3 regions of the Serratia sp. MMO-28 genome follow, and region 1 is predicted to be linked to each of the others. Evidence: predicted binding sites of a transcription regulator. Region 1 holds the regulator's gene; each other region holds the start of a gene.
What was found. Region 1 encodes CRP, which controls carbon source genes, mostly activating them, when cyclic AMP is high. Its sites were predicted from a motif close to ATGTGANNNNNNTCACAT; they were not measured.

Region 1 (10,495 bases):
ATCTACTTTGTTACCCAGAATCCGCTGGATATCCCGGACAGCGTGCTGGGGCAGTTGGGTAACCGCGTTCAGCATGCGCTGCGGGCTTTTACGCCGCGCGATCAGAAAGCGGTGAAGGCAGCCGCACAAACTATGCGCGCCAATCCGGCGTTTGATGCTGAAACGGCGATTACCGAGCTGGGTGTGGGTGAGGCATTGGTGTCTTTTCTGGATGAGAAAGGGCGGCCAAACGTGGTGGAACGGGCGATGGTGATCGCCCCTGAATCAAAAATGGGCATGCTGGGGGCCGAAGGGCTGAACAGCGCCATCAATAAGTCGCCTCTCTACGGGCGCTACGAAGATGGGGTGGATCGTGAATCTGCCTATGAGAAGCTTTCTGCCGGAGGGTTTGCCACCATGGGCAAACCGCAGCCGGGCCAGCCTGAGCAACAGTCTGCCGCCGGGCAGGAGAGCGGTGGCGGGTTGATGGACGGCTTGAACGATATCCTGTTTGGCTCCACTGGCCCGCGCGGGGGGAAACGCGATGGTATCGTCCAGACTGCCGCCAAAAGCATGGCGCGCGATCTGGGCCGCCAGATCCTGCGTGGCGTCTTGGGTTCGATTATGGGTGGCCGCAAAAAGTAAGCTGACATTATTGGCGCTGGCAGTAAACTAGCGCAGCATTTTTGCTGTTGGAAATCACATGCTGCTGCTGATCGATAACTACGACTCCTTTACCTATAACCTTTATCAGTACTTCTGCGAACTGGGTGCAGAAGTGCTGGTGAAGCGCAATGACGAACTGCAACTGGCCGATATCGAACGGCTGGCGCCGCAGCATTTAGTCATCTCCCCTGGCCCCTGCACGCCGAACGAGGCGGGTATTTCGCTGGCGGCGATCCGTCATTTTGCCGGCAAACTGCCGATCCTCGGGGTTTGCCTTGGGCATCAGGCGATTGGCCAGGCATTGGGTGCCGATGTGGTTCGTGCCCGTGAGGTGATGCATGGCAAAACGTCGGCGATTCGCCATCACCATCAGGGCGTATTTGCTGGCCTGAATAACCCGCTGACCGTCACTCGCTACCACTCGTTGGTGCTGGATGCCGCAACCTTGCCAAGCTGCTTTGAGGTGACCGCCTGGAGCGAGCGTGACGGTGAGCAGGATGAAATCATGGGCATTCGCCACCGCACGCTAGCGCTGGAAGGGGTGCAGTTCCATCCGGAAAGCATCCTGAGCGAACAGGGTCATCAGTTGCTGGATAATTTTCTTAAAAGTTAGTGGGTTAGGATTTTCTTTGCCACTATCGGCGATTTTGGTTTGCCCTTAATTGGTTTTTTATGCATATTTTGTGACTATATTTTCAATTATTCGCAACAATGACACTGAGTCAATTTCAGGGTGGAGCCCACAATGACCGAAAAAATCGCAGTCGACCGCAGCACTTTTGATCAGGTTATCCTGCCTGTTTATGCACCGGCTCAGTTCGTGCCGGTAAAGGGCAAGGGCAGCCGCGTGTGGGATCAGCAAGGAAACGAGTATATCGATTTCTCTGGCGGCATTGCCGTCACCGCGCTTGGGCACTGCCATCCTGCGTTGGTCGCCGCGTTGAAACAGCAGGGCGAAACCCTGTGGCACACCAGTAACGTCTTCACCAATGAACCAGCACTGCGCCTGGCGACCAAGCTGATCAATGCTACGTTTGCCGACCGGGTGTTCTTCGCCAACTCGGGGGCGGAGGCTAACGAAGCCGCGTTCAAGCTGGCGCGCCATTATGCCATCAGCCGCCATAGCCCCTACAAAACCAAGATTATTGCGTTTAACAACGCGTTCCATGGGCGCACGCTGTTCACGGTTTCCGTCGGTGGCCAGGCAAAATACTCCGATGGTTTCGGGCCAAAGCCGGCCGATATCGTGCATGTGCCGTTCAACGATCTGGCGGCGGTGAAAGCGGTGATGGACGATCACACCTGTGCCGTGGTGATGGAGCCGATCCAGGGGGAAGGTGGGGTTACTCCGGTGGATGCCGCTTTCCTGCAGGGCGTGCGGGAGTTGTGCGACAAGCATCAGGCATTACTGGTGTTTGACGAAGTGCAAAGCGGTATGGGCCGGAGCGGTAAACTGTTCACCTATATGCACTATGGCATTACGCCGGATATTCTCACCACCGCCAAAGCGTTGGGCGGCGGTTTCCCGGTGAGCGCGATGCTGACGACAGAGGAGATCGCATCGGTGATGCATGTGGGCACCCATGGCACCACCTATGGCGGCAACCCGCTGGCCTGTGCGGTGGCGGAAGCGGCACTGGACGTGATCAATACGCCGGAAGTATTGAGCGGCATTGAGCAGCGCCACAAGCTGTATGTGCAGGCATTGCAGAACATCGGCGAGAAGTATGCAATTTTCAGCGACATTCGCGGCATGGGATTGCTGATCGGCGCGGAATTGACGCCGGAGTATCACGGCAAAGCGCGGGACTTCCTGACCGCGGCAGCCGCTCGGGGGTTGATGATCCTCAACGCCGGGCCAAACGTGATTCGCTTTGCACCTTCGCTGGTGGTAGAACTGAAAGATATCGACGAAGGCATGGCGTTGTTCGAGCTGGCCGTACAGGATGTGATTAACGCATAAGCGATCCGCAGGGGCTATGCGCCAGCTTTAGCCCCTGCCAATCTCAGTTTTCCCGCAGTTTCCGTTTCAGCCAGATGCCATGATGCGGGCGTTGGCGCCAGGCCAGCGACGAAATGGTATGCATCACGCTCAGGTGCGAAAGGATACGCCGCAGGTGGCGTTCCATTTCGGTTATTGGCATATCTGGGTGCAGCTCGGGGAGATGCATGGGGCTCTGGCTGCTGCTTGGGCCGTCATATTCCAGCCGCTGCTGGCAGCTTTGCAGGGCCATTTCGCAGCTTTGCAGATACTCTTGCGCCAGCGCTGGCGTCAAAATGTCGTGTTCGCGCGCCAGAATGGTCAGCGCATTCAGGTGCTCGACAATAAACTGGCTGTGGGTGACCCAGAGCCGCATATCTGCCAGATAATCCGATTCAAACCCCGGCTCCTGCATCGCCTGGTTGAGCGAGGTGAACAGCGCATTGTGTGCCTGATTGACCTGCATTCGCGCGTAGGCCAGCGTAGCCGGGTCCGCTTCCTGTTCTTGTAACAGTAGGCGCAATGCCGTTTGATCGCGCTCCAGCGCCTGATGCGCGTTCTTACGCAGCAGGCCGCTTTGCCACTGTGGCCAAAGCCAGATGGTCCCGCCAAATACCAGCACGCAGCCGATCAGCGTATCGATCAGGCGTGGCACCAAAAAATGGGTGCCATTCAGCGCCAGCAACTGCAGGGTATATACCGCAGTGACGGTAAACCCCATCACCGCCAGCCCGTAGTTTTTGCGTAATATCAGATAGGCCGCCAGGGTGATCGCCAGCATGATGCTCAGCGTCACGTTTTCTGGCAGTTGCAACTGCAAGAGTCCTGCGGCAATCACCAACCCGGCCAGCGTGCCGAGCGCACGGTGCTGGATCCTGACGCGCGTGGCGTTGTAGCCGTTTTGGCTGACCAGCATGATGGTCAGCAGGATCCAATAGGGTTTTGGCAGATTGAAAATCATCCCCAGGCTGCTGCCCACCGCCAGTATGGTCCCCAGCCGGGCGGCATTGCGCAAGGCGTTGGATTTCCATGACAGGTAGCTCACCACCGCAGGCCAGAAGGGTAACCGCGATTGGTTTGCCATCAGATCGCGCCGATACAGCGGGCGTTGGGTGCGTAACAGGCGGGCGATGCGGCTGAAATGGTAAAAGCAGAACTGGCCTACCGGGTTATCGGCATGCTGTGTGGCCACTTTTTCCAGTGCCGCCAGCTCACTCTTCATGCTGAAACGCGTTGAGCGCCGGTGATAGAGAATATCGTTGGCCACGACGCGTAAACGCCCGGCAATCACCTGCGCGTTGCGGCGGATAATCGCTTCGGCCTGGCTCTGCTCGACCAGCTTTTGCACCTCTTCCGGTTGATGCAGGCTGACGGTAATGTGTTCCTGCAGATCGAGTGCCACCTGGAAAGTGCGCTGCAGGCGTTTTTGTTCCTGGCTATTGGCATGAGGCAGGAAGTTAACTTGCTGATACAGCAGGCTGATCATGTCCATCACCTTCTGCTGGCGTTGCAGCAGCGGTGGCAGTGCGGTTTCGGGATCGATATGCTGGGTCAGCAGCGAGTATTTAGCTTCGAAATAGTCCGCCAACTGGATATAGAGCTGGCTCAGGGACTCGCGCATTGGCTGCTCTTTCCACAGTTTGAACCAGAACCAGGTGAACAGCCCGTACCAGAGGGTGCCAACCAGATACAGCAGCGGGGTATGCCAGATCGGTACGTGGCCTGCCATGCTGAGAGAGAAGATGGCCGCGACCAGCGCGGCGGGCAGCAGGCGCGCATGCAGCGGGCTGATTTCACCGCTGACGCCCAGCAACAGCGCCATCGCCAGCATCAGCAGGGGCAACGGAATATGCCACAACAGCGCCTGTTGCAGCAGCAAGCTGCTGAGGGCAAACAGAGAGCCGCCGACGATCAGGCGTTTAAAAAAGCGTTTGTGGGGTGTGTCTAATCCGGCAATGTTGCAGCAGGCAGGCACCAGAGAGAACAGCAGGCCGAGTTGCAGGTTGCCCAGCAGCAGGAAGAAAACCACCGGCAGACACAGCACCAGCGTTTGCCGCAGTGCGTAGTTGACTTCTGGGTGGTAGATCAGGCGCCGCCACATGAGTAATCGGGGGAAGCTAAAAAAGCGGCGTATTGCTACGCCGCTTCTTCAATGATTAACGCGTGCCGTAAACGACAATGGTTTTGCCGTGGGCAGAAATCAGGTTTTGATCTTCGAGCATTTTCAAAATACGACCGACGGTTTCACGTGAGCAACCGACGATTTGACCAATTTCCTGGCGGGTAATCTTGATTTGCATGCCGTCCGGGTGAGTCATGGCATCGGGCTGTTTTGCCAGATTCAGCAAGGTTTGCGCGATGCGGCCGGTAACGTCAAGGAAGGCGAGGTTACCCACTTTCTCTGAGGTGACTTGCAGGCGGTTTGCCATCTGCGCAGACAGGCGCATCAGGATATCCGGGTTAACCTGAATCAACTGGCGGAATTTCTTATAGGAAATTTCAGCCACTTCACAGGCTGTTTTCGCTCTAACCCAGGCACTGCGTTCCTGGCCTTCTTCAAATAATCCAAGTTCACCGATGAAATCCCCCTGATTCAGGTAGGACAGGATCATCTCTTTGCCTTCTTCATCCTTGATCAGCACCGCAACGGAGCCTTTCACAATGTAGTAAAGCGTTTCGGCCTTTTCACCTTGGTGAATCAGCGTACTCTTTGATGGATATTTGTGGATATGGCAATGAGACAGGAACCATTCGAGAGTAGGGTCTGTTTGCGGTTTGCCGAGAACCATTCGCTGTTATCCTCTGTTGTTATCGCTGCCTTGTATCACAGGGGTCAGAGTTCCCTGTAAAACGTGCTTATAGCCTGGTGTAATGTGGGGTGGCTATCAACAGGTTTTGAGGCATGTTATAGAAATACGCTTGTACTCTAGCATATTAACTTGCGTGAAGTGCTGCAAGTTACATTCTGTTAACATGCCAATATAGGGCCCTTTCCTCGGGCATTTCCCTGAAATCGATGACCTGGAAAGAGTTATTGCGGCTCTGTTTGTAGCACAGAGTGAGGCGAGTGTCTTGTGTTGTCTCGCTTCAGCATGATTAGCATCAGGTTCCGTTGCCAGTTTCTATGCGAAAGCGTACCCTGATTTTGAGAAATTAACCGGAGTGTACAAAATGCAGGCAAGAGTTAAGTGGGTGGAAGGGCTGACATTCTTGGGTGAGTCTGCGTCCGGCCATCAGGTGTTGATGGATGGTAACGCGGGCGATAAAGCGCCAAGTCCAATGGAAATGGTCTTGATGTCAGTGGGCGGTTGCAGTGCTATTGACGTCGTGTCTATTTTGCAGAAAGGCCGTAACGATGTCCGTGACTGCGAGGTGAAACTGACCTCGGAGCGCCGTGAAGAAGCACCGCGTCTGTTTACCCATATCAACCTGCATTTTATCGTCACTGGTAAAGGGCTGACCGATAAGATTGTTGAGCGTGCGGTTAACCTGTCGGCCGAGAAATATTGCTCGGTTTCGCTGATGCTGAGCAAAGCGGCCAGCGTTACCCACAGCTTTGAAATTCGTGACGTTGCCTGAGGCTACCAAGGGTAGTGCTGGCAATGGCTGCGTAGTAAATCCAGAAATCGCCGCGCCGTGACGGTCAGCGGTGATTTTTGTGAATACAGGACGCAGTACTGTGCCTGCGGCAGATCGTCGATAGGCAAAGCCACCAGTTCTTGATGTAAATAGAACGGCGTGTTCATGGCCCGCGCGACGATCGTCAAATAATCTGCCTTCAGCACCATATTCAAGCCGCATACCGCTGAATCTGAGCGAATGGGGCGTTGGGACAACTGTTGATAGAAGTTGCCAAGCAGCGTTTGCAGTTGCTGGTAATAACCCATATCGGTTTCCGGCAGCAGCCATTTGGCCTCGTGCAGTTCGTGCAGCGTGGTTGCCTGTGCCAAAGGGTGCCCACGGCGCGCAATAACGCAAAATGGGGCGCTGAACAGCGGTTCGAGCACTAAATCTTGCAGCGGTAATTCAGGGCTGCTCGTGCCGACGGCAAAATCCAACTTGCCAGCCTGCAAGGCGGGCAATAACGTTGAAAGCTGCGCTTCGCGGATCAACAGATTGGCCTGCGGGGTAGAGGCCTTGAAGAGTTCGACCAGTTTCGGCAACAGCGTCACGGCCAGCAGCGAAGAGCAGCCTATCGCCAGGCTGCCTTGCGAACGCTGGTCCAACTGTTGGATCTCCTCAGTGGCGCGCTGTAATTCCTCAATCACTAATTGCACCCGCAGAGCAAAAATGTGGCCGTTTGGCGTCAGCGTCATCCCTTTACTGCCGCGCACAATCAGCTGGGTTTTCAGCGTTTGTTCCAGTTCCTGGATCGAGCGGCTGATCGCCGGTTGAGACTGATCTAACGCGCGTGCCGCGGCACGAATGCTGCCACAGCGTATCACTTGCTGAAAAGCTTTCAGCTGTTGCAATTTTGGTAACTGACGCATGCGTGCCCCCTTCTGCCGAAAAAACGCAGTTTCACCCTGCCGATAGAAAAGAATATCGGCGATGAAAAATTGTTCATTAATGACTTTTTTGTCGTACGTGAGGCGGTGGCATATACCAAGGGGAATAAGGAGGCAGCGCGGTGGCTGGCCGCGCCCGAGAGCGTTATTCGATTTTTTTACCTTCCAGTAGCCGTTGTACTAATGGCGCCATAATCAGCTCCATCGCCAGCCCCATTTTGCCGCCCGGCACCACCAGCGTATTGATGTGAGAGATAAACGACCCCTGTAGCATTGCCAACAGATAGGGGTAATCGATCTGATCCAGGCCACGGAAGTGGATCACCACAAAGCTTTCGTCCAATGAGGGGATGGCCTTGGCGGCAAACGGATTGGAGGTATCGACCGTGGGGACGCGTTGGAAGTTGATATGGGTGCGCGAGAACTGCGGCGTGATGTAGCCGATGTAATCCTCCATCGAACGTACTACGGAATCCATCACCGCCTCGCGGGAATGACCACGCTCACCGGTATCGCGGATCAATTTCTGGATCCACTCCAGGTTGACGATTGGCACCACACCTACCAACAGGTCAACATGCTTGGCGACATCGATCTTATCGGTAACCACGCCACCGTGCAGCCCTTCGTAGAACAGCACGTCGGTGGGGGCTGGCAGCGGTTCCCACGGCGTGAAGGTGCCGGGGACCTGATCGTAAGGCACGGCCTCATCGTAGGTGTGCAGGTATTTACGTGAACGGCCTGTGCCGTTTTTGCCGTACTGGATAAAGCTTTGCTCCAGCAGGCTGAAGTCATTGGCTTCAGGGCCGAAATAGCTGATATGGCGGCCAAGATCGCGTGCTTTACGAATGGCCGCATCCATTTCTGGCCGGGTGTAGTGATGGAAACTGTCCCCTTCCAACTGGGCGGCGCGGATATTCAACTGCTGGAAAATCTTGCGAAATGCCAGGCTGGTGGTCGTGGTGCCGGCCCCGCTGGAGCCGGTCACCGCAATAATGGGATGTTTGGCAGACATAATGGGTTGTCACTCCGTATTAAGTACATATCCCCGCCATACTTCACACAACTTGAATTATTTTGGGCATAGGCGTTGATCGGCAATCATCCATTGTTACCTGATTTTTTTTACCAATCATAGGCTGGAGTGACTAAATTTCTTCCTGTCCGGCATGGATCTGCCCGCGTGGCATGATATTGACGGTTTCGTGCAGTTCCGACCACACCAGCACCACATCACCATTTTTCAACTGGCGGCGCACGTCATTCACCTTCTGTTCTAGCGAACGTTCGTGTTCACCGTAGTCAGTACCCTCACGCAGCACGAAGGATTCGATCAGGCTGTTGAGGGTTTCTTGTTCAAGCTCTTGCCAAGGGATAATCACGTTGTTGATTCCAGAAAAGGGGAAAGCCAGGATGGAATACGGTATTCCAGCCACATTTGTGGTTTTTTCAAGGTGCCGCCGACAAAGCCAACGTGGCCGCCACGCTCGGTGAGCTGATATTCGATATTGGCTGGCAGGCGGGTGAGATCGGGGATCACCTCGTCGGTCATAAACGGGTCGTCTTTGGCATGAATGATCAGCAGCGGTGTGGTGATCTGTGGCAACAGGGGCAGGGCGCTGCAGCGGCGGTAATAATCCAGCGCGCCGTTAAAACCGTGCAAGCGTGAGGTGATCACCTCGTCAAACTCACGGATGCGGCGCAACTGGTTCAACTGCGGCAGACTCAGCGGCAGGGTATCAGGGTAATGCAGCAACTTGCGCGTGGCATTCTGCTTCAACTGGCCCAGCAGATAGTGCTGATAAACACGCGAAAAACCTTGTTCCATGCGAACCGAGCAGGGCTCCAGCATCAGCGGTGCCGACACGACTACCGCGGCCTGTAGCAGGCTGTCGTTGCCTTGCTGCGCCAGGTAGTACGCCAGCATATTACCGCCGAGAGAGATCCCCACCGCCGCCGTGGGTACCTCACCGAAACTGTCGCGCAGCCAGCGCAGAAAGAAACGTGCATCCTCGGTTTCACCGGAATGATAGATACGCTGCTTGCGGTTGGGCACTCCGCTGCAACCACGAAAATGCATCACCACCCCGAGCCAGCCTTGTTCGCGCCAGGCGTTGAGCAGGCCGTGGGCATAAGGGCTGTAGAAATTGCCCTCTAAGCCGTGGAACAGGACTACGCGCGGCTTGTGGCGGGCTAACTGGGGATCTTCGCTCCAGGCAAGATCGACAAAATCACCGTCGGGCAATTCCAGCCGTTGCCAATGGGGTTTCAGCAGAACATGGCGCCGTACCAAGCGTGGCAACAGGGTTTGCAGATGCGGATTACTGGCCCCGATCAAAGGGCGAAAGGATTCATGCATAGTTGAATAAAATTCTTGTTGGCGGCTATTGTGTGATCAATACCGCACTGTTAGCTTCAATGTCATGTATTAACAATAATACTGCAAAAAATCATTTGGGTGAGGAGCACCCGCTTCATGGAACTGAGTTTATTTCTTTCGATGTTAGGCTTCCTGTGGGTTGCCGCGATTACGCCTGGCCCAAACAATATGCTGCTCACCACCTCTGGGGCCAACTTCGGTTTTATGCGTTCGCTGTGGCTGATGATCGGCATCATGCTCGGCATGCAGAGTATCATGCTGCTGGTGGCGTTTGGCGTGGGTGGTCTGATCCTGATTTATCCCTCACTGCACCTGATTCTGAAGATCCTTGGGAGCCTGTATCTGTTGTGGCTGGCCTGGAAAGTCGCGACCGCTGCCTATGAAAAACTGGATACCGATGTGGCCCCACCCAAGCCGATTCGCCTGTATCAGGGGTGGCTGTTGCAGTTCCTTAACCCGAAAGCCTGGCTGATGGGCCTGGGGGCGGTGGCGAGTTTTAGCCTGGAAGGGGAAAGGTACAATAATTCTATTCTGGCGATCGCTTTTGGCCTGTTGGTGGTGAATATCGTTGCCGGGGTAATTTGGCTAGGCTTCGGCACGGTGATCGGCCGCCTGCTGCGCAGCAAGAAAGCCTGGGTGATTTTCAACGTTTCCATGGGGCTGTTAACGGCGGCCTGTGTGTTACTGATCTGGCATTAAGGAAAAGCGGATGAGCGAAAATTATTTCCATGTTGATGCGTTTATCGGTGCAGGCCTGCGCGGCAATCCTGCAGGGGTCTGTTTGCTGAAACACTCGCTGGAAAGCGCGCAGATGCAGGCCATCGCCAATGAGTTGTTCCTGCCAGAAACCAGTTTTGTCTGGGAAGATGGCGATATGTATGGGATTCGCTGGTTCACCCCCACGCGGGAGGTGGATCTGTGCGGGCATGCCACGCTGGCCACGGCGCACGTGCTGTTAAGCGTGGTGAATCCGGCCTTGCG
Region 2 (10,495 bases), on a different contig from region 1:
TGTCGGTGCAGGCGCAGGTGGTTAATCTGCTGGAGAACCTGAAATCACAGTTTGGCCTGACCATGGTGATCGTGGCGCACGGTTTGGCGGTGATCCGCCATATGAGCGATCGCGTGGCGGTGATGTACCTCGGGCAGATCGTCGAACTGGCCAGCGTCGATGAGATTTTCGACGCGCCGCTGCACCCCTATACCCAGGCGCTGATCGCCTGTGCGCCGCAGCTAAAGCCCGGCGTGGAGCGCGACATACCGATGCTGCTGGGCGATTTGCCGAACCCGGCCGCACCGCCCAGCGGATGCCGTTTTCACACCCGTTGCCCGCACGTTCGCGAGGAATGCCGTCAACATGAGCCGATTAATCAGGTTTTAGCAGGGGGGCGCCAGGTGGCTTGCCATCGCTGGCAAGAGATTAATCGCGACCGCAGCGTGATTGAAATTGCCCCACCGTCATCCGCCTTTTTACGCCGCCGCGCGCTGTTTGAGCAGGCAGTTAATCAAAAATCATCAACCCCTATGGAGAAGTGAAGCGATGAAAGGACGTCATATTGTATTGAGTGCGCTCGGTGGCCTGCTGCTGACAGGAGCCTGCGTTCAGGCACAGGCAGAAAGCACGATACGTATTGGCTTAGGGGCCGATCCAGACATGCTGGATCCGCACCTGGCGCGCACCTACTATGGCCGCTTCGTGTTTGCGGCGATGTGCGACCGGCTGGTGGATATTGATGAAAACCTGAAGATTGTGCCGGGGTTGGCCACCGACTGGGCGTGGAGCGATGAGGGCAAGACCCTCACCATGAATCTGCGCCAAGGGGTCACTTTCCACGATGGGGAAAAATTCGACGCCCAGGCGGTGAAATTCAATCTCGAACGGGCATTAACCCTGCCGGGATCGCTGCGCAAAAGCGAAATCTCTTCCATTGAGTCCATCGAGGTGAGCGGGCCTTATCAGGTGGTGTTGCACCTGAAAACCGCCGACGCGGCGCTGCTCAGCCAATTTACCGATCGTGCTGGAGCGATGTTGGCACCGAAAGCCGCTGCCAAAGCGGATTTCACTGCCCACCCGGTGTGTTCCGGTCCGTACCAGTTTGACAGCCGCGTGCAGCAGGATCGCATCGTACTCAAGCGCTTCGAAAACTACTGGAACAAGTCTGCCTACCACTTCGATAAGGTGGTGTTCCTGCCCATCCCCGACGCCTCGGTGCGCTTAGCGAATCTGCGCTCTGGCGATCTCGATCTGACGGAAGGGATTGCCGCCAGCGATGTGAAAACCGTGGAAGCCGATCCCAAACTGAGCCTGGCCAAGGTGACCGGCCTGGGTTATCAGGGCATTACTTTCAATATTGGCAATGGCAAAGTCGACCCTAACAATCTGTTCGCCAAAGATGCGCGGGTGCGCGAAGCCTTCTCGCTGGCGATCGATCGCGATGCGCTGAATCAGGTGGCGTTTGAAGGGCTGTTTACCCCGGCCAATCAGGGAATTTCCACCGTCAGCCCTTACCACGTCAACATGCCGATTGCGCCACGCGATGTTGAGAAGGCCAAAGCCTTGCTGGCTGCGGCGGGGGTAAAGACGCCGCTCGACGTGACGCTGCTGGTAACCAATAACCCGGCTTCACAGCAGGTGGGCCAGGTGCTTCAGGCGATGGTGGGCGAGGCTGGTTTTAACCTCAACCTGCAGATGAATGAGTTCGCTACCTTGCTCGATCGTCAACAGCGCGGCGAATACCAGCTCAGCCTGTCAGGCTGGTCCGGGCGGCCGGATCCCGATGGCAGCATTTTCTCGTTTGTTCACAGCAAAGGCACGCTTAACGACGGTGGCTACAGCAATCCGCAGGTCGATGAATGGCTGACGCAGGCGCGCCAGACCAACGATCCGGCGGCGCGCCAGGCGCTGTATGACAAAGTGGTGAAGCAGTTGAATATCGATATGCCGATTGCCTACCTCTATTTTGAACCGCGCATCTTTGGCCTGAATAAAAAGCTGGAAGGCTTTAAGGCCTGGCCGGACGGCCTGGTGCGCCTTGCCGACGTGAAAATGGCGCCCTGAAGGCAAGCGGAGAAGCACTGATGGTTGAATTGATCTGCAAACGCCTGCTGCTGGCCATCCCCACGCTGCTGCTGGTGAGCATTATGGTGTTCTCGCTGCAAAAGCTGCTGCCCGGTGACCCGGTGTTAGCCATGGCGGGCGAAGAGCGCGATCCGGAGGTAATTGCGCAACTGCGCGAGGAATATCACCTCAACGATCCGATCCCGGCACAGTATTTTTACTGGGTAAGCAACGCGCTGCGCGGTGATTTAGGGATTTCACTGCGCACCAAAGAGCCGGTTACGCAGCTGATTATCAGCAAACTGCCGGTCACGCTGGAGCTGTCGCTGTTGGCGATGATTGTGGCGCTGTTGGTGGGGATCGGCATGGGGATTATTGCGGCGGTGCGTAAGGGCAGTTGGGTCGATCACACCACCAACTTTGTGGCACTTTCGGGGATTTCGGTGCCGCATTTCTGGCTGGGGATATTACTGATTCTGCTGTTTTCGGTGCATTTACAGTGGTTTCCCGCCTCTGGCTATGTGCCGCTCAGTGAGAGCATTCCGCAGAATCTCAAAACGCTGCTGCTGCCTGCGCTGGTGCTGGGCACCGGCTTGGCAGCCACGCTGATGCGCCATACCCGCGCTTCGATGATTACCGTCCTGAAGGCCGACTATATCCGCACCGCGCGGGCTAAAGGGCTGTTGCCGCTACGGGTGATCCTCAAACACGCCTTTCGCAACGCGCTGGTGCCGATCGTCACCCTGACCACGCTGCTGTTTGGCGAACTGCTGGGGGGCGCGGTGCTGACCGAACAGGTATTCACGCTGCCCGGTTTTGGCAAGATGATTGTCGATTCGGTGTTTAACCGTGATTACGCGGTGGTGCAGGGCGTGGTGCTGGTAGTGGCGATCGGTTTCCTGCTGCTGAACCTGTTGGCGGACGTGCTCTACGTGCTGATTAACCCGAAAATGCGAGGCTGACCATGAGTGACGTTTTGGTTTCTGGGGCGGTCACGGCCGCGCCGCTGCGCGCGCCGAAAAATCGGGTGCTGAAAAAGTTTCTCGCCAATAAAAGCGCGATGATAGGGGCGGCGATCGTGCTGCTGTTTGTGGCGCTGGCGCTGCTGGCACCCTGGCTGGCCCCGTTCGACCCGGTGAAAGCCAACTTTCTGGCGGTGCGTAAGCCACCGTCGGAGCTGTACTGGCTCGGCACCGACGAACTGGGGCGGGATATCTTATCTCGTCTTATCTGGGGGGCGCGCACTTCGCTGCTGGCGGGCTGTGTTTCGGTGCTGATTGCCATCGTGATTGGCGTGCCGCTCGGCCTGATTGCCGGTTACTGGCAGGGAATTTGGGACGGCGTGATTTCACGCGTTATCGAGGCGCTGCTGGCTTGCCCGTTCCTGATCCTGGCGATTGCGCTGGGGGCCTTTCTCGGCCCGAGCCTAGGCAATGCGATGATCGCCATTGGCCTGTCGGCGATGCCGATTTTCGCCCGACTGACCCGTGGCCAAGTGTTGGCGATCCGCCATGAGGAGTATATCGACGGCGCGCGCGCCATCGGCCTGCCGGACCGCTGGATTGTGCTGCGCTATGTGTTGCCCAACGTGATGTCGCCGATCCTGGTGCAGGCCACGCTGGCGATTGCCGCCGCGATTATTACCGAAGCCAGTCTGTCGTTTCTCGGGCTGGGCCAGCAGCCGCCTAATCCTTCGTGGGGGGCGATGCTGAATACGGCAAAAGGTTATCTGGAACAGGCGCCCTGGATGTCGATTTTCCCAGGGATCGCCATTTTTCTCACCGTGCAGGGCTTCAATTTGCTGGGTGACGGGCTGCGTGACGCGCTCGATCCGCGTAACGACTGACAAAAAGGAAGAGTGATGAGTGGAGAATGGGATTTTAGCCAGGGTTATCCATCCTGGCGCGTGCCGATGATGGGAGCCAATGCGGTAGCCACCTCGCAGCCGCTGGCGGCGCAGGCCGGGTTGCGTATGCTGCAGCAAGGCGGCAATGCGGTGGATGCGGCGATCGCCACCGCCATCGCCTTAACCGTAGTGGAACCTACCGGTTGCGGTATCGGCAGCGATGCGTTTGCCATCGTTTGGGACGGCAAAAAGCTGCATGGGTTAAATGCGTCCGGCCGTGCGCCGGGTGCCTGGTCGCCAGAAACCTTTGCCGGGCGGCAGGCGATGCCGGAGCTGGGTTGGGATGCGGTAACGGTGCCGGGTGCGGTTTCCGCCTGGGTGGCGTTGGCGGAACGCTTCGCGACTCTGCCGCTCACCACGCTGGCGCAGCCAGCCATCGATTACGCGCGTAACGGTTTCCCGGTTTCTCCGTTGATCGGTGCGCTGTGGCAGCGGGGCTACAGCAAGCTGCGCGATCAGCCGGGTTTTAGCGCCTGCTTTGCGCCTAACGGCCAGCCGCCGCGCGCCGGTGAGCCGTTCCGTAACCCCGATCAGGCTACTTCGCTGGAAAAAATTGCCGCTACTCGGGGCGAGGCGTTTTACCGTGGCGAATTGGCGGAAAGAATGGTGGCGTTTGCCCGCGAGCATAACGCGGCGCTGAGTATGGACGATCTGAGAAATCATCGGGCCGATTGGGTTGAGCTGATTTCGCGCCCGTTTGCCGGTGGCTCGGTGCATGAGTTGCCGCCTAACGGCCAAGGGATCGCCACGCTGATTGCGTTGGGCATTCTTGAACAGTGGGATATCGGCCGCTATCAGCCGGATTCCGTGGCGTGGCTGCATTTGTCGATCGAGGCCATGAAGCTGGCGCTGGCCGATCTGGATCGCTATGTGGCCGACGAAGAACACATGGAATTCCCTGCCGAGCGTTTGCTGAGCGACAGCTACCTGAAAACGCGTGCGGCGCTGATCGATCCGCAAAAAGCCGGTGACTTCACCTTCGGCGCGCCGACGCAGAGCGGCACGGTGTATCTTTCTACCGCCGATGCGAACGGCATGATGGTGTCGTTTATTCAGTCGAACTACATGGGCTTTGGTTCAGGCGTGGTGGTGCCGGGCACCGGTATCAGCCTGCAAAACCGTGGCGCCGGTTTTTCCTTGGATAAACAACACCCGAACGTGGTGGCGGGCAACAAGCGCCCGTTCCATACCATTATTCCGGCGTTCGCCCTGGATGGCCATGGGCAGCCGCTGATGTCGTTCGGCGTGATGGGCGGGCCGATGCAGGCGCAGGGGCACTTGCAGATGGCGCTGCGTATTATGCTGCATAAGCAGAACCCGCAGGCGGCGATCGACGCACCGCGCTGGCGGATCGTCGCCGGGCGTGAGGTGATCGTCGAGCCTTCGATGGATCGTAATACGCTGGCGGCGCTGCGGGCCATGGGCCATAACGTGGTGCTGGAAGATCCGCTGCAGACCTACAGCTTCGGCGGGGCGCAGGCGATTATCCGCGATCCGCAGGGGTTCTATATTGCGGCCACCGAAAGCCGTAAAGACGGGCAGGCGCTGGTGTTTTAGCAGTTATCAGGGCCGGAGAGATCTGGCCCTGTTTCATCTTCATCGCAACATCCTTTTATCCGCCGTTGCCCATTAAAACGATGCTTTTAGCGCCTGAATGTGCCCAGAAAGCCGAATCGCGTATCGCATCGCATTCAGTTGATCTATTCTTATAGCCCCCTGAAGAATTTGCGGTTAGCGACGATAAGGTGGGGCGCAGGGAAAGCAGTAACAGGTATGGAGTCTATATAGGTACGTTTATCAACAGGAGTTATGTCACATGGCGGTAGGGATCCAGAGCAGAGGTTTCGCGCGTTGGTTGGCACCGGTGTTGGCATTGTTGGTGGTTATGCAACTGACCGCCTGCGGCGATAAAGAGCCAGAGCAGCGCAAGGCATTCGTTGATTACTTGCAGAATACGGTTATGCGCAGCGGCGTGAGCATCCCGACGTTGAGCGAAGATCAGAAACAGAAATTCGGTAACTATGCCGGTGATTACGCCATTTTGGTCGGTTTTTCCCAGCAGTTGTCGAAGTCGGTTGAAGCGAGCCTGACTCCGGTGCTGGATCAGATTAACCAGATCCACACCGCGCAGGATTACATGATCAAGCGCGATACCCTGAAGCAGTCGACAGGGGCGCTGAATCTGCTGGGGCAGCAGATTCAGTCGGCGAAGTCGCAGGCGGATAGCGCGCGTGCGGCATTGAAACAGCCGGACGATCTGAAAGCGGTTTACGGCCAGGTGTATGACAAGATTGTCACCGCACCGGCCAATGCCTTGATGCCAGCCATTCCAACCACCACCAGCTTTGTGCAGGATCTGGTGCAGGTCGGCGATTTCCTCCAGGCGCAGGGTAATCAGGTCAGTTTCAACAATGGTGGCGTGCAGTTCCGTACCCAGCAGCAGGCAACGGAGTACAACAGCATGATGGCGAGCCTGGTGGCCAAGCAGCCCGATTTTCTGAATGCACAAAAAGCCGTGCAGGCGGTAATGCATTAAGGCATAAACGACGCTGTAACTTGAGCGATGCAGGTGGGGCCAAGCAGATTGGCCCCCCGGCCTTTATCCTGTGTTGTTCTCATCACTTGCCACACTGCCACTCAGTACTACACTTCAACTAGGTGGAATACCACCGATTCATCACTTCTTTTAATGTAGTTTTCTTTCATGCGCTCCACGGTTAACGGCTGGCGGAGTGCATGCCCACAGGGAAGATGCGCTTTCTGGTTATGCCTTGGTTAGCGTATGTAAAATAAATTGTGATTAATGTCACAATTTAAGAACAAATACCCGAAGATAAAGTGTGATTTATATCTCGTTTTTACTGTGTTTTGTGCGATTAACAACCTGCTGTGCTTTTTTTACACTGGATAAATGTGACTTAAATCACGATAAATGCCCAGTTGTTGGGGTGCTATTTGTGATATGTGTCACAATTTTTCCGGGAGGTTCGCGCAGTAAAAAGAGCGTGGTAGAGTCCGTTTCGCAGACAGCATCAACATGGCTGGAACGTTACAACAATTATCACGCGCTCTTATTGTCAGCGCGTAACAATAGGGGTGTGTTTTATGTTTTCACCAGATATCAAGGTTAAAGTGCAAAACTTTGGCCGCTTCCTGAGTAATATGGTGATGCCCAACATTGGCGCATTCATCGCCTGGGGTATCATCACCGCGCTATTCATTCCTACCGGCTGGTTACCTAACGAAACGCTAGCCAAGCTGGTCGGCCCAATGATCACCTATCTGCTGCCACTGCTGATCGGCTACACCGGCGGTAAGCTGGTGGGCGGCGAGCGTGGTGGTGTGGTGGGGGCGATCACCACCATGGGGGTGATCGTCGGGGCCGATATGCCGATGTTCCTCGGTGCGATGATTGTTGGTCCGCTGGGCGGCTGGGCGATCAAACATTTTGACCGCTGGGTAGACGGCAAGATCAAAAGCGGCTTCGAGATGCTGGTGAACAACTTCTCCGCCGGTATCATCGGTATGCTGCTGGCGATCCTCGCCTTCCTCGCCATTGGCCCGTTGGTCGAAGCTCTGTCCAAGATTCTGTCGGCTGGCGTGCATATCATGGTGGTTAACAACCTGCTGCCATTGACCTCGATCTTCGTCGAACCAGCGAAAATCCTGTTCCTGAACAACGCCATCAACCACGGCATCTTCTCGCCGCTGGGCATCCAGCAGGCAACCGAAGCCGGTAAGTCGATCTTCTTCCTGATCGAAGCCAACCCAGGCCCAGGTATGGGCGTGCTGATGGCCTACCTGTTCTTCGGCCGCGGCAGCGCCAAGCAGTCTGCGGGCGGTGCGGCGATCATCCACTTCCTGGGCGGTATTCACGAGATTTACTTCCCCTATGTGCTGATGAACCCACGTCTGCTCCTGGCGGTTATTCTGGGCGGCATGACCGGTGTGTTCACCCTGACCGTGCTGAACGGCGGCCTGGTGTCCCCAGCGTCTCCCGGTTCTATCCTGGCGGTATTGGCCATGACGCCAAAAGGTGCCTACTTTGCCAACCTGACGGCGATCTTCGCGGCCTTCCTGGTTTCCTTCGTGGTTTCTTCTTTCCTGCTGAAAACGTCAAAAGTGAAAGAAGAAGACGATCTGGAAGAAGCAACCCGTCGTATGCAGGACATGAAAGCTCAGTCCAAAGGTGGCCAGGCGGCGGTTAACGCTGCGGTAGATGGCGATCTGAGCACCGTGCGTAAAATCATCGTGGCTTGCGACGCCGGTATGGGTTCCAGCGCCATGGGGGCCGGTGTGCTGCGTAAGAAAGTGGCAGACGCCGGGTTGAAACAGATCTCCGTGACCAACTGCGCGATTAACAGCCTGCCGGACGATGTGGATCTGGTGATTACCCACCGCGATCTCACCGAGCGTGCGATGCGCCATGCGCCGCAGGCCCAGCACATCTCGCTGACCAACTTCCTTGACAGCCAGCTGTATAACGATTTGACCGCGCGTTTGGTGGCGGCAAACAAAACCAGCGAAACCGAGCAGAAAGTGATCGCCACGTTGGACGACAGCTTTGAAGCCAGCGAACAGAACCTGTTCAAACTGAGCGAAAGCAACGTGTTCCTCAATCTGCATGCGACCGACAAAGAGCAGGCAATCCGCTTTGCGGGTGAGCAACTGGTGAAAGGCGGCTACGTGGAGCCTGAGTATGTTCCGGCGATGCTGGAGCGTGAGAAGCTGACTTCCACCTACCTGGGCGAGTCGATTGCCGTGCCGCATGGCACCATCGAAGCCAAAGACCGCGTGCTGCGCACCGGCGTGGTGTTCTGCCAGTATCCGCACGGCGTGCGCTTCGGTGACGAAGAAGATGAAGTGGCGCGCCTGGTGATTGGTATCGCCGCCCGCAATAACGAGCATATCCAGGTGATCACCAGTCTGACCAATGCACTGGATGACGAAAGCGTGATTGAGCGGCTGGCGAACACCACTAGCGTGCAGGAAGTGCTGGATCTGCTTGGCGGCAAGAAAGCCTGATAAAACAGAATCATTTTAAAGGGTGCAGCTTGCTGCACCCTTCTACATTAATAAGGTAGGACTATGAAAGCATTACACTTCGGAGCCGGGAATATCGGCCGTGGTTTTATCGGCAAACTGCTCGCCGATGCACATGCCGAACTGACTTTTGCTGACGTTAACCAGACGGTGCTGGATGAGCTGAACAAACGCAAAAGCTACCAGGTGCATGTGGTGGGTGAGCAGGCGCGGGTTGAGAACGTGAACAACGTCAGCGCCGTCAACAGCGGCAGCGAAGAGGTGGTGGCGTTGATCGCGACTGCGGATATCGTGACCACCGCCGTGGGCCCGCAGATCCTGGCGAGGATCGCCGGGACGATCGCCAAAGGGCTGGTTAAACGCCATCAGCAAGGGAATACCCAGCCGCTGAACATCATCGCCTGCGAGAACATGGTGCGCGGCACCAGCCAACTGAAGCAGCACGTGTTCGATGCGCTGCCGCAGGATGAGCAGGCCTGGGTTGAGCAGCATGTCGGCTTTGTCGATTCCGCCGTAGACCGCATCGTGCCGCCTGCAGAAGCGGGCAGCAACGATCCGCTGGAAGTCACGGTTGAAACCTTCAGCGAATGGATTGTCGATCAAACCCAGTTTAAGGGCCAGCCGCCGGCAATTGCTGGCATGGAACTGACCGACAACCTGATGGCGTTCGTTGAGCGTAAGCTGTTTACCCTCAACACCGGCCATGCGATCACCGCTTATCTTGGCCAGCAGGCTAACTTACTGACCATCCGCGATGCCATCCTCGATCCGGCGATTCGCCAGACCGTGAAAGGTGCGATGGAAGAGAGCGGTGCGGTGCTGATCAAGCGTTACGGTTTTGAGGCCGACAAGCATGCGGCGTACATCAACAAAATCCTGTCACGCTTTGAAAACCCGTACTTGCACGATGACGTAGAGCGCGTTGGCCGCCAGCCGCTGCGTAAGCTGAGCGCGGGCGATCGCCTGATCAAACCGCTGTTGGGCACGCTGGAATACGGCCTGCCGCACGCCAATCTGATCCAGGGCATTGCTGCCGCCATGAGCTATCGCAGTGAGCAAGATCCGCAGGCCAAAGAGCTGGTGGAACTGCTGGCAACGCTCGGGCCACAGGCCGCGCTGGCGCAAATCTCCGGTTTACCGGCTGACAGTGCCGTAGTGAGCGAAGCGGTCGCTGCCTATAACGCCATGCAGCAGCGCTAAGCAGGTTGGGCATGTGCCCCCCCTCTCCCTGTGGGAGAGGGCCGGGGTGAGGGAACGGGGGAGCCTGGCATAAGAGTATGCTCGACCTCTGTACTGACTCCGTGTACGCTGCGCAGTCCGTTTGCCAACGGATCGCGTCAACGAAGCCTGGTTAGTGGCAACGATTGATGAACAATAGAGTGTTAAAGTACAGTCCCCACGCCATGCGAAAAGCGATGATGGAACAAGCACAGGCATTTGAAAATAAAGTTCTGGAAAAACTGAACGCAGGTAAGACGGTGCGCAGTTTTCTGATTGCAG
Region 3 (10,495 bases), on a different contig from region 1:
CCGTTGCCATAATGATCTTCTCCTGATTGTGGGTTCCAATGATCTCGTTGACACAATAACTGGATTAATCTCAAGGTTAAAGACGATAGCAAGTATCACTATAATCGCTCAAACCGATAGTACAAAAAGAGTAGAACCTTTACTGACGCAGGGCGAATTTTAATACCCCGGCGCCTAGGCTCACCAGCAGGGTGGCAGCTATCAATACGGCGATAAATGCCCGATCGAACGCAGAGCGCGCCAGTTGGATCAGCTCTGACGCACTGTCAGCACTCATATTACCCGCTAAGCGCAGCGCTTCATCAATGCTGTCATAGGCCAGATCGCCCACCGGCAGGCTATCTGGCAGTGCCAGGCTATGGCTGTAGACCGCCGTCATCAAGCCGCCTAATAGCGTGATGCCCAGCACGCCTCCCAGTTCCCAGGAAACATCTTCGATAGAGGCCACCATACCGGCTTTCTCTTCTGGGGCATTCAGCATGATGGCGGTAGACGCGGCCGTAATGGCGCCGCCAAGACCAAAGCCGATAATAAACAGACAAATAAGCTGCATTACCACGTTGCCCTGATACCAGAGAACGACGCCAAGAATACCCAGCGCGGTGAGGATAAAACCACCGATCAACATACTGCGCTCACCATAGCGTGGCATTAACATCCCGGCTAATGGGCCAGCCAGCGCAGAGGCGACTGGAATAGGGAGAATAAACAGCGCGGCCATTAAAGGCGACATTCCAAGCACCAGTTGCAGGCGTTGACTCAAGACCAGTTCAACCCCAACCAGTGCGATCATCGACATGATCGCCACACCGACACCGCTGGCAAACATACGGTTGCGGAACAGAGAAAAATCGATCATTGGATGCAGGGCGTGCTTCTGGCGGCGCACAAATAGCGTCAGAAACAGGAGGCCGAGCGTTACTGCAAGGGCAAAGTCGCGCAGCGAAAGGCTGGGCTTACTCAATTCTTTTAACGCATAGATAGCCGCTACCAGGCCGAGCATGATCTGTATCGAACCCAGCACATCATAAGGGCGCTTATTATCACCGCCGCATTGCGGGATCAAATAGCATGCCAAGGGCAGTACCAGCATCACTACCGGCACGTTGATCAGAAATACCGCTCCCCACCAAAAATAGGCCAGTAAGGCTCCGCCGACGACGGGGCCAAGCGCTGCGGCACCGGAGGCAACCGCCGCCCAAATGCCGATGGCCAGCGCGCGTTCACGCTCATCGGTAAACACGTGGCGCACGATGGATAAGGTGGCGGGCATCATCATGGCAGCCCCGACGGCCAGAAATGCACGTGCCGCGATCAGCCACTGCGCGCTGGGGGAAAAGGCGGCGCACAGCGAAGCCAGGGCAAAAACCGGTAACCCGGCGATAAACATATTCTTATGGCCAAGGCGATCGCTTAGCATACCGGCTCCCGGCAGCAATCCGGCGACCACCAGGGGATAGGCGTTCACTATCCAGAGTTTTTGTGATGCAGTGGCATCCAGCGCCTGGGTCAGGCGCGGCAAGGCGGTATAGAGCACCGTCATATCGGTAATAATGAGAAATAATGCGCTGGAGATCATTACCAGGATTAACCAGCGGTTTTGGGCGTGCATAATTTTATCCTAAAAAACCGACGGCGCGGCTGCGCCATCTTGTGGTAACCACCCAATGTCTGCAGTGGTATACTGATTATAATATAAATCCATACGTTCGTATTGAAAAGAGGATTTCTTAATGGGACGTCAACGAAGCATTGATCGTGACAAAGTGCTGGATGCAGCAGAGGAGATTGTGGCTACCCAAGGTGCCGCTGGGTTAACCATTGATTCGGTGGCTAAAGCCATGGGGATTTCTAAAGGTGGGGTGCAGTATTGCTTCGGTAATAAGGATGCTTTGATTGACGCAATGTTTGAACGCTGGGGCAAAGCTTATGACCGGGTTTTTGACAGCATTGCGGGTAACGATCCGGCTCCGATTACCGTTGTGCAGGCACATATGCAGGCCACACGCAGTTCCGATCAGGCATCCAGCGCCAAAGCGGCGGGCTTAATGGCCACATTAATACAAACGCCGGAGCATCTGGGTAGCACGCGAGAATGGTATCGCGGCCGTATTGCAGGGTTGGATCTGAACACTGAGCAGGGCAGAAAAGCGCGATTGGCATTTCTGGCAACTGAAGGGGCCTTTATGCTGCGCTTTTTTGGTTTTATGGATATTGAACAATCAGAGTGGGACGATATGTTTGCCGATATGCAAAAATGGGTTCTCAACGAAATGGTTCAACATGATTAACCTATCACAGCGATAGGTGGCGGCCATATCATTCGGGGAGTATGTTTAATCCATAACTATTTAACAAACAAGAATTCCCTCGAAGAACCCACTTAGCCAGCCACACTCCGTGCTGGCTTTTTTTTGCTTAAAATACCTGCTTGAAGGGTTTTACCGTGACATCCGCATACACGCCAGCGGCGACGTAAGGGTCTTGCTGGGCCCAGGCTTTTGCGGCTTCCAGAGAGGCGAATTCTGCGATCACGGTAGACCCGCTAAAACCGGCGCTGCCGGGATCGTTGCTGTCGATCGCCGGATTAGGCCCTGCAACGACCAATCTGCCTTCATCACGCAGCGCCTGTAGGCGAGCCAAGTGCGCCGGGCGAGCGGCCAAGCGTTTTTCCAGTGAATCGGGGACGTCTTGCGCGTAGATCAGATAAAGCATGTTTCACCTTTAAAATCATTACTATAGAACGGTGATGCCAAATTAGCGTAAAACGGGTGGCAAGGGAACGCCGATCCACACAATTTTGTGCTGCTGGAAACGAAAGATGAGCAATCTGAGTAAAAAGCACAGGATAAAGGCTAAACAGAGGTTAATATCCCTACTAATTAACAGGCTTTGGTCATGATTAAACCGATAGTTCGGTTTTCGTTATTGAATATGATTACCATTTGCATTTAAACTTGGCGGACCAGAGGAAATAGAATCATTATGCCGCTAAAGAAGATGTTCCTTATTCGCCGTTTTTCCGTGCCAATCGTTCTCTCCGTTGGCTTGCACAGTGCCTTGGTGGCTGCCTTGCTTTATGCTTCAGTAAAAGAAGTGATGGAGTTGCCCAAGCAACAAGAAGATGCTCCCATAAGCGTCATGATGGTCAATATGGCAGCACTGGCTGAGCCACCGCCGCCTGCTGCCGCAGAGCCGGAAACACAGGCAGAACCCGAGCCGGAACCGCTCCCTGAGCCACTGCCGGTGCCGGTCGCGATCCCGAAACCGGTGCCTGAAAAACCGAAACCGAAGCCCAAACCAAAGGTTGAAAAGCAGGTGAAGCGTGAAGTAAAGAAAGCCGAACCGCGTGAGCCTTCGCCTTTTGAGAGTGATTCACTGGCTAAATCGATCGACAACGCGCCGATCAAACAGGCACCTGCCGCGCCCGCGCCCGGGAATTCACGCGAATTGGGGCCAAAGGCGTTGAGTCTGACTAAACCGATCTATCCCGCGCGGGCATTGGCGCTGCAAATTGAAGGTAAGGTAAAAGTACAGTTTGACATCGACAGCGATGGGCGCGTGACGAATATCCGTATCCTGTCGGCAGAGCCGCGTAACATGTTCGAGCGTGAAGCGAAACAGGCGATGCGCAAATGGCGTTATGAACCTAAAGCGGCACAGAATCTGACGAAAAACTTTATTTTTAAAATTGATGGTTCAACCGATTTGAACTGATGTTGTTTGAGCATTAAAAAGGGCTGCCTGAGGTATCTGGCAGCCCTTGTGCATTTTGTGATAGTTATTCTTCGGTGCCGGTGCGGAAGTTCGTCTTGCCATCCGGCAGTGCTCGCGGGCTACCTTCAGCATCGACCGCTACATAGGTGAATACCGCTTCCGTGGCGCGATAGCGCTGGCCGATAGGCGCTGAAGACACCTTTTTCACCCACACTTCAATGTTAACGGTAATGGAACTGTGGCCGGTACGGATGCAATTGGCATAGCAACAGACCACATCGCCAACCGCGACGGGCTTCAGAAAGGTCATCCCGTCGACGCGTACGGTCACTACGCGCCCTTCGGCAATCTCTTTTGCCAGGATCGCACCACCGATATCCATTTGCGACATCAGCCAGCCGCCGAAAATATCGCCGTTGGCATTGGTATCCGCTGGCATAGCCAGCGTGCGCAGTACCAGCTCCCCGCTGGGTAAAGGTCGTTGTTGTGTCATCACGGTCTGCTTTATCAAAAAGGAATCACATTAATAGCGCCCACGGCAAATCACGTGGGCATCAGCACTGGCTATTTTTTTTGTTCTGCTGGCATATGTCGATAAATATAGATGCCGCTAGCCAGGGTAAATACCAACGTCAGTGCGGTCAGGCCGAAGACTTTGAAGTTGACCCAGACGTCTTGTGGCAGCCAGAACGCCACGTAGATATTGGCCAGGCCGCAGGCAAGGAAGAACAGCGCCCAGGCCAGATTGAGGTTGCTCCACACTTTATCGGGCAACGTCAGCTCTTTCCCCAGCATGCGCTGGATCAACGGCTTTTTCAGGATCAGTTGGCTAACCAACAGCGCCAGAGCGAACAGGGTATAAATAACGGTGACTTTCCACTTGATAAAGAGATCGTTGTGGAACACCAGCGTCAACGTACCAAATACCGCCACCATCACGAAGGTGATCAGCGTCATCTTCTCAATTTTGCGATATTTGAACCAGGTAAAGACCAAGGCCAAGGCGGTAGCGGCGATCAAGGCACCGGAGGCAACATAGATATCGTAGAGCTTATAAAAAGCGAAAAAGACAATAAGTGGCAGAAAATCAAGAAACTGCTTCATAAATCAATCCATCATGAGTTTATCGGCCGACTATACCGGATTCGGCGAGATCTGTGTACTGCAGGAAAGCGCTGATTATCGGTGTTTGGCCAACAGATTTCCGCTGGCTGGGGCGGAATTTGCATAAACTTACGATTCTCTGCAGGGTTATTGCCTTGCGAGGCCAATGCATCGCATAGTAAACCTAATAATAGACAGATAATTTACTATGGAAAATAGCTATGCAGTGGAAATCTCTCCAGGCGCTGACGCCTGGTTTGACTCATTTGTTAGGGTATGAACGCAGTTGGTTAAAACCGGATATCCGTGCCGGGTTGTCGGTGGCAGCAGTGGCGTTGCCAGTGGCGATTGCTTATGCCGAACTGGCGGGCGTCAGCCCGGTCGTCGGGCTCTACTCTTGTATTTTGCCGATGATTGCTTACGCGATTTTCGGCTCATCGCGCCAGTTGATCGTGGGCCCGGATGCCGCCACCTGTGCGGTGATCGCCGCCGTGGTAACGCCGCTTGCCGCTGGGAACCTGGAGTTGCACTGGCAGCTAACCATCATGATGACCGCCATGATGGGAGGGTGGTGCGTGCTTGCCAGCCGCTTACGCTTCGGGGCGCTGGCAGATTTGTTATCCCGGCCCATTCTCAGCGGGCTGCTGAACGGCGTGGCGGTGACCATTATTGTCGATCAAATTGGTAAGGTCGCTGGTTTCAGCACCCATCCTGCGCAACTGATCGAACGGATTTATGCGTTACCGGGTAACTTATTGCGCAGCGACTGGCTGACTATCGGCGTTTCTCTGCTGACGCTGCTCGTGTTGTTCGGCGTTAAAAAACTGCGGCCAAACTGGCCAGCTCCGCTGTTTGCCATCATGTTGGCGACCTTTGTCACTTGGGCGGGTAATCTGCAGCAGCACGGTATTATCACCGTTGGCGGTTTCAGCGGCACGCTGCCCATCGTTCAGTGGCCAGATTTTCAGCCAGGGTTGTTGCGTGACATGGTGATCCCTGCCTTGAACCTGGCGGTGGTGAGCTTTGTCAGCATGATGCTGACTGCCCGGAGCTTTGCAGCAAAAAATGGCTACGAAGTGAATGCCGATGCCGAGTTCCGCGCGCTGGGGCTGGTAAATATTGTTTCTGCGCTGTCGCAAGGGTTCGCTATCAGCGGTGCGGACTCACGCACGGCGGTAAACGATGCCAACGGTGGCAAGAGCCAGCTGGTTTCGATCATTGCCGCGGTAGTGATTGCCATCGTGCTGCTGTTCCTGACCGAACCGCTGCAGTTTATTCCCGTTGCGGGCTTGGGCGTGGTGTTGATGTATGCCGCCTGGTCGCTGCTTGATATCCGGGGTATCTGGATCCTGCGTCGGCGCAACGCGCAGGCGTTTCGTCTGGCGGTGTTTACGTTCATCAGTGTGCTGCTGGTGGGGGTGATCAGTGGCATCGGTCTGGCGGTATTGCTTGGGTTGATGCAATTTCTGCGTACCGTTTTCCGCCCAACCGAGCAATTGCTGGGGGTGAACGACGAAGGCATGATTCACTCGATGGGGAATAATAATGGCGTGAAAGCGGTCGCGGGGGTGATGATGTACCGTTTCAATTCACCGCTGACCTATTTTAACGTGGCTTATTTCAAGCGGCGTATCCTGAACCTGGTAGACAGCACGCCATTTCAACCACGCTGGGTGGTGATTGACGCGGTCGCCAGTTTTACTCATGCAGATATCAGCGTATTGGCAGCCATTGATGAACTGAAGCGCGATCTGTTACAGCGTAACGTAAAGCTGGTGCTGGCTGGGCGGCGCACCGAACTGACGCGCTGGTTCCGTATCAACCGCGTGGGGCGCGATCAGGACCTGATTCTGGTGCCAGACCTCTATTTGGCCCTGAAGCTGATTCAAAGTAAGGAACAAGCAGAGCCTTAAGCAAAAAGGGCACGCCGAAGCGTGCCCTTGACATATCCAGTGAATAAATTAGTCGCGCAGCAACATATACAGGCGTGACAGATAAATCAGCAGCAGCGCTGAAACCAGGTTACTGAGTGCCGTTAGGACCACGCTGGCGACATTTGGCGTCAGAACCGACAGATGACTGACCATAAACAGCACCAGCAACTTGGCGGCCAACCACAGCATCATGGCAGGAACAATCACACGGGCATTGGCGAAGGCCAGCTTGCAGCTCAATCTTATTGAAGCAAACACGCCTTTCTGGTCGGCAACAGAAATCACCGGCGCCAGCGAGAATGAGATCGCCAGGATCACACCGGGCACGATGAACAGCGTTAGGCCAAGTTGGATCAGCAGGGTGCAGATAAACAGCAGCAGCAACAGCCGCGGTAGCAGCGGTGCAGCAGTACCGATAGCCCGCAGCGCGCTGGTGCGTACGCCTTGGGAAACCAGGCGGATCAGCATCAACATTCCACCTACCAGCAGCACATTACCCACCAGAGCAGAAAACGTCGCGGCCGCAGAGACTTTTAACAACACCATTTGTTGCTCTGGTGTCATTTGCTGGATGATTTCCTGGATCCCCATACCGGCGGTTGACGTAAAATCACTTTCCGTGGCACTCAGCAGTTTTAACTGCTCAACATCCGGGCTGAAAGCCTGATTGAGCAGCACAGAAATGAGCCCGGTCAACAGAGCCAGTAACAGGATACTGGCCAGTTGGTTACGGAAAAAGTTAAAACTGTCACGGTACAACGTGTTGGCCGTGATAGGCATGCAGACTCCTTGGCGTCGAGAACAAAGACAAATCAGTAGGTAATTGTACCCTGTTCCGCGCCGCTGTGGCACCCCGTGAGTTGCACAGCGCCTATTTCTTCGGCGATTAACCTGTTCGGAGCAGAAAACGGCAGGGGTGGCAGTTGGTAACAGGCACGAGCCCGATCGCAGGCTTCATTATGCACGCCGTTCTCCCCAGATTGCGTGAACTCACGACACGGGCTTGGCCGATTGAGATAGATCGAACAGGATACCGCTTTACCGATCTCGCCCAGCAGGGCGCTACAGCGGGGAGATTTGCCGTTGGTGCCCTGCATACAGCGCAGGAAAGGGGTTAGGGGTTCAGTGACACATAAAGGCACGGTGCCGCCGCCATCTTCCGCTTCAGCCCAATAGAATGACACTCGAAAATAACCGCAGCAGGCGCCGCAACTCATACAGGGATTTTGAATTTCGCTCATCTTGATTGCCCAGTGACTCCTCACGGCCACCAACCAAAACCAACATGAACGACAAAGTTACTCAGCGGTAATTTTTTTAGCAACTGAAAATTGGTGCACATATCATTTTTTGCAACAAACGGCTTTTTTGATTTAGATCAATTCTTGATTTATTAGCGGCTTAGGTATCCTTATTTTTGGTATGAATTTAAATTTTTACACATAAGATGTGATCTCGATTGGATCAAAAATACCCTTTAATAGGTATATTCGTCGAGACTGTAAACCACACAAATGGAATGGATAATGAAAAAGACAACTCTGGTGGTATTGGCGGCTATGATGGCCCCCATGTTTGCAAGTGCGCATCAGGCGGGTGATTTCCTGTTCCGTGCGGGTACCGCGACGGTGCGCCCAAATGCGGGTTCGGATAATGTTCTTGGTCAGGGATCGTTTGGTGTCAACAACAATACTCAGTTGGGCTTAACCTTCGGTTACATGGTCACGGACAATATCGGCGTTGAACTGTTGGCGGTGACGCCGTTCAGCCACAACGTATCTCTGAACGGCAGCGCGGTAAGCGGTGATATTGCCAGCGTGAAACATCTGCCACCAACGCTGATGGCACAGTACTATTTCGGTGACAAGCAGGACAAACTGCGTCCTTATCTGGGCCTTGGCCTTAACTACACCATGTTCTTTGATGAAAAATTCAATGACACAGGCAAGAGTGCCGGGTTGAGCAATCTGGACCTGAAAAACTCTTGGGGTGTAGCAGCTCAGGCTGGTTTGGATTACAACCTGGATGAGCACTGGATGTTGAACATGTCAGTGTGGTGGATGAACATCGAGACTCAAGTTCGCTTTGACGCCGGTGATCAACATCAGAATATTGATACGCGCCTGGATCCGTTCGTCTTCATGTTCGGTGCGGGTTACCGTTTCTAATATCGCTTTACAGCAAAGAGGCACCGCGCGGTGCCTCTCTCTGTTTCATCTGCCGTATACCCACCCAACACGACATTGAACGGTTTCATAACCGGGCACCAACGGCTGCACCCGGCATTTGATGGGGATCAGGCGTGGGTTGCCGCTTTCATTTCGCGCACAAACTTGCCCAGTTTAGCCAGCATTTCTGCGGGTTGTGCCTGGTTCTGCTCGATGATTTTGACAATTGCCGAACCGGAGATCGCACCGGCAGCGCCAGATTGCAGCGCATCTTTCACCTGCGAAGGTTCAGAAATACCAAAGCCCTGCAGCGGCGGTGCCGCATGGTATTCCCGCAGTTTGTTCACCAGATGATGCAGTGGCAACTGTGCGCGGCTTTCTGTGCCGGTGACCCCAGCGCGCGACAGCAGATAAGTGTAGCCGCGGCCATGCGAGGAGATCTCACGCAGCAGATCGTCGTCGGCATTCGGTGGGCAGATAAAGATCGGCGCGATGCCGTGGCGCGTTGCCGCCGCGCGGAACGGTGCCGACTCTTCAAATGGAACGTCAGCGATTAACACCGAGTCCACCCCCACTTCTGCGCAGTGCTGATAAAAAGCATCGATGCCTTTGTGGAACACCAGGTTGGCATACATCAGCAGGCCGATGGGAATGGTCGGGTGCTTCTGGCGGATCGCCGCCAGCATTTCAAAACAATGGCTTGGTGTGACGCCAGAGGCGAAAGCGCGCAGGGCGGCACCTTGGATGGTCGGGCCATCGGCCAGCGGATCGGAGAACGGGATCCCCAGTTCCAACGCGTCGGCACCGTTTTCGACCAGAGTGTCGATAATCTGCAGTGACAGCGCCGGGTTAGGATCGCCCAGGGTGACAAACGGCACGAACGCGCCTTCTCTGTTGCCTTCCAGGCGTTTAAACAGTTGCTGGTAACGTTCCATCAGATTTCTCCCCGAGCTTTCAGAATATCGTGAACGGTAAATATGTCTTTGTCGCCGCGGCCAGACAGGTTAACCACCAGGATCTGCTCTTTTTCCGGGGTTTCACGGATCATTTTCAGCGCATAGGCCAGCGCATGGGAAGACTCCAGCGCCGGGATAATGCCTTCGTGGCGCGACAAGGCTTTGAACGCTTCCAGTGCCTCATCGTCGGTAATCGACACATATTCCGCTCGGCCGATGCTGTTCAGATAGGCGTGCTGCGGCCCGACGGAAGGGAAGTCTAGCCCGGCGGAAATAGAGTAAGACTCTTCGATCTGCCCTTCGGAGGTTTGCATCATCGGCGCCTTCATGCCGAAGTAAATGCCGACCCGGCCATGCTTCAGTGGGGCGCCGTGCTGGCCGGTTTCGATACCCATGCCAGCCGGTTCAACACCGATCAGGCCGACGCTGGCGTCGTCGATGAAATCGGCAAACATGCCAATGGCGTTGGAGCCGCCGCCAATACAGGCCAACACCGCATCCGGTAAACGGCCTTCGCGCTCCAGCATCTGGGCTTTGGTTTCTTCCCCGATCATCCGCTGGAATTCACGCACGATGGTAGGGTAAGGATGCGGGCCTGCCGCCGTACCGAGCATGT

Region 2: WG891_RS23655 (PTS mannitol transporter subunit IICBA) is a predicted target of CRP. The motif match lies at 6,908-6,925, and genes of this name have one in related genera.
Region 3: ompW (outer membrane protein OmpW) is a predicted target of CRP. The motif match lies at 8,122-8,139, and genes of this name have one in related genera.

Annotation. Positions count from the first base shown of each region.
Region 1 is NZ_JBBCVB010000020.1:43,978-54,472, reverse strand. It holds gene WG891_RS17745 (helicase HerA-like C-terminal domain-containing protein) at 1-624, shown strand, start outside; gene WG891_RS17740 (aminodeoxychorismate synthase component II) at 683-1,258, shown strand; gene argD (bifunctional acetylornithine/succinyldiaminopimelate transaminase) at 1,391-2,608, shown strand; gene WG891_RS17730 (YccS/YhfK family putative transporter) at 2,652-4,727, opposite strand; gene crp (cAMP-activated global transcriptional regulator CRP) at 4,783-5,415, opposite strand; gene WG891_RS17720 (OsmC family protein) at 5,798-6,205, shown strand; gene WG891_RS17715 (LysR substrate-binding domain-containing protein) at 6,208-7,116, opposite strand; gene WG891_RS17710 (phosphoribulokinase) at 7,280-8,149, opposite strand; gene WG891_RS17705 (YheU family protein) at 8,283-8,516, opposite strand; gene WG891_RS17700 (hydrolase) at 8,513-9,493, opposite strand; gene WG891_RS17695 (LysE family translocator) at 9,611-10,213, shown strand; gene WG891_RS17690 (PhzF family phenazine biosynthesis protein) at 10,224-10,495, shown strand, end outside.
Region 2 is NZ_JBBCVB010000037.1:6,380-16,874, forward strand. It holds gene WG891_RS23625 (ABC transporter ATP-binding protein) at 1-524, shown strand, start outside; gene WG891_RS23630 (ABC transporter substrate-binding protein) at 529-2,046, shown strand; gene WG891_RS23635 (ABC transporter permease) at 2,067-3,008, shown strand; gene WG891_RS23640 (ABC transporter permease) at 3,011-3,892, shown strand; gene WG891_RS23645 (gamma-glutamyltransferase family protein) at 3,908-5,509, shown strand; gene WG891_RS23650 (DUF3053 domain-containing protein) at 5,769-6,488, shown strand; gene WG891_RS23655 (PTS mannitol transporter subunit IICBA) at 7,058-8,977, shown strand; gene WG891_RS23660 (mannitol-1-phosphate 5-dehydrogenase) at 9,041-10,195, shown strand; gene WG891_RS23665 (MltR family transcriptional regulator) at 10,411-10,495, shown strand, end outside.
Region 3 is NZ_JBBCVB010000010.1:64,293-74,787, reverse strand. It holds gene WG891_RS10895 (Dps family protein) at 1-10, opposite strand, end outside; gene WG891_RS10890 (MFS transporter) at 140-1,612, opposite strand; gene WG891_RS10885 (TetR/AcrR family transcriptional regulator) at 1,734-2,291, shown strand; gene WG891_RS10880 (YciI family protein) at 2,419-2,715, opposite strand; gene tonB (TonB system transport protein TonB) at 2,986-3,717, shown strand; gene yciA (acyl-CoA thioester hydrolase YciA) at 3,782-4,210, opposite strand; gene WG891_RS10865 (septation protein A) at 4,282-4,821, opposite strand; gene WG891_RS10860 (SulP family inorganic anion transporter) at 5,043-6,734, shown strand; gene WG891_RS10855 (YciC family protein) at 6,783-7,535, opposite strand; gene WG891_RS10850 (YkgJ family cysteine cluster protein) at 7,568-7,996, opposite strand; gene ompW (outer membrane protein OmpW) at 8,282-8,923, shown strand; gene trpA (tryptophan synthase subunit alpha) at 9,052-9,858, opposite strand; gene trpB (tryptophan synthase subunit beta) at 9,858-10,495, opposite strand, start outside.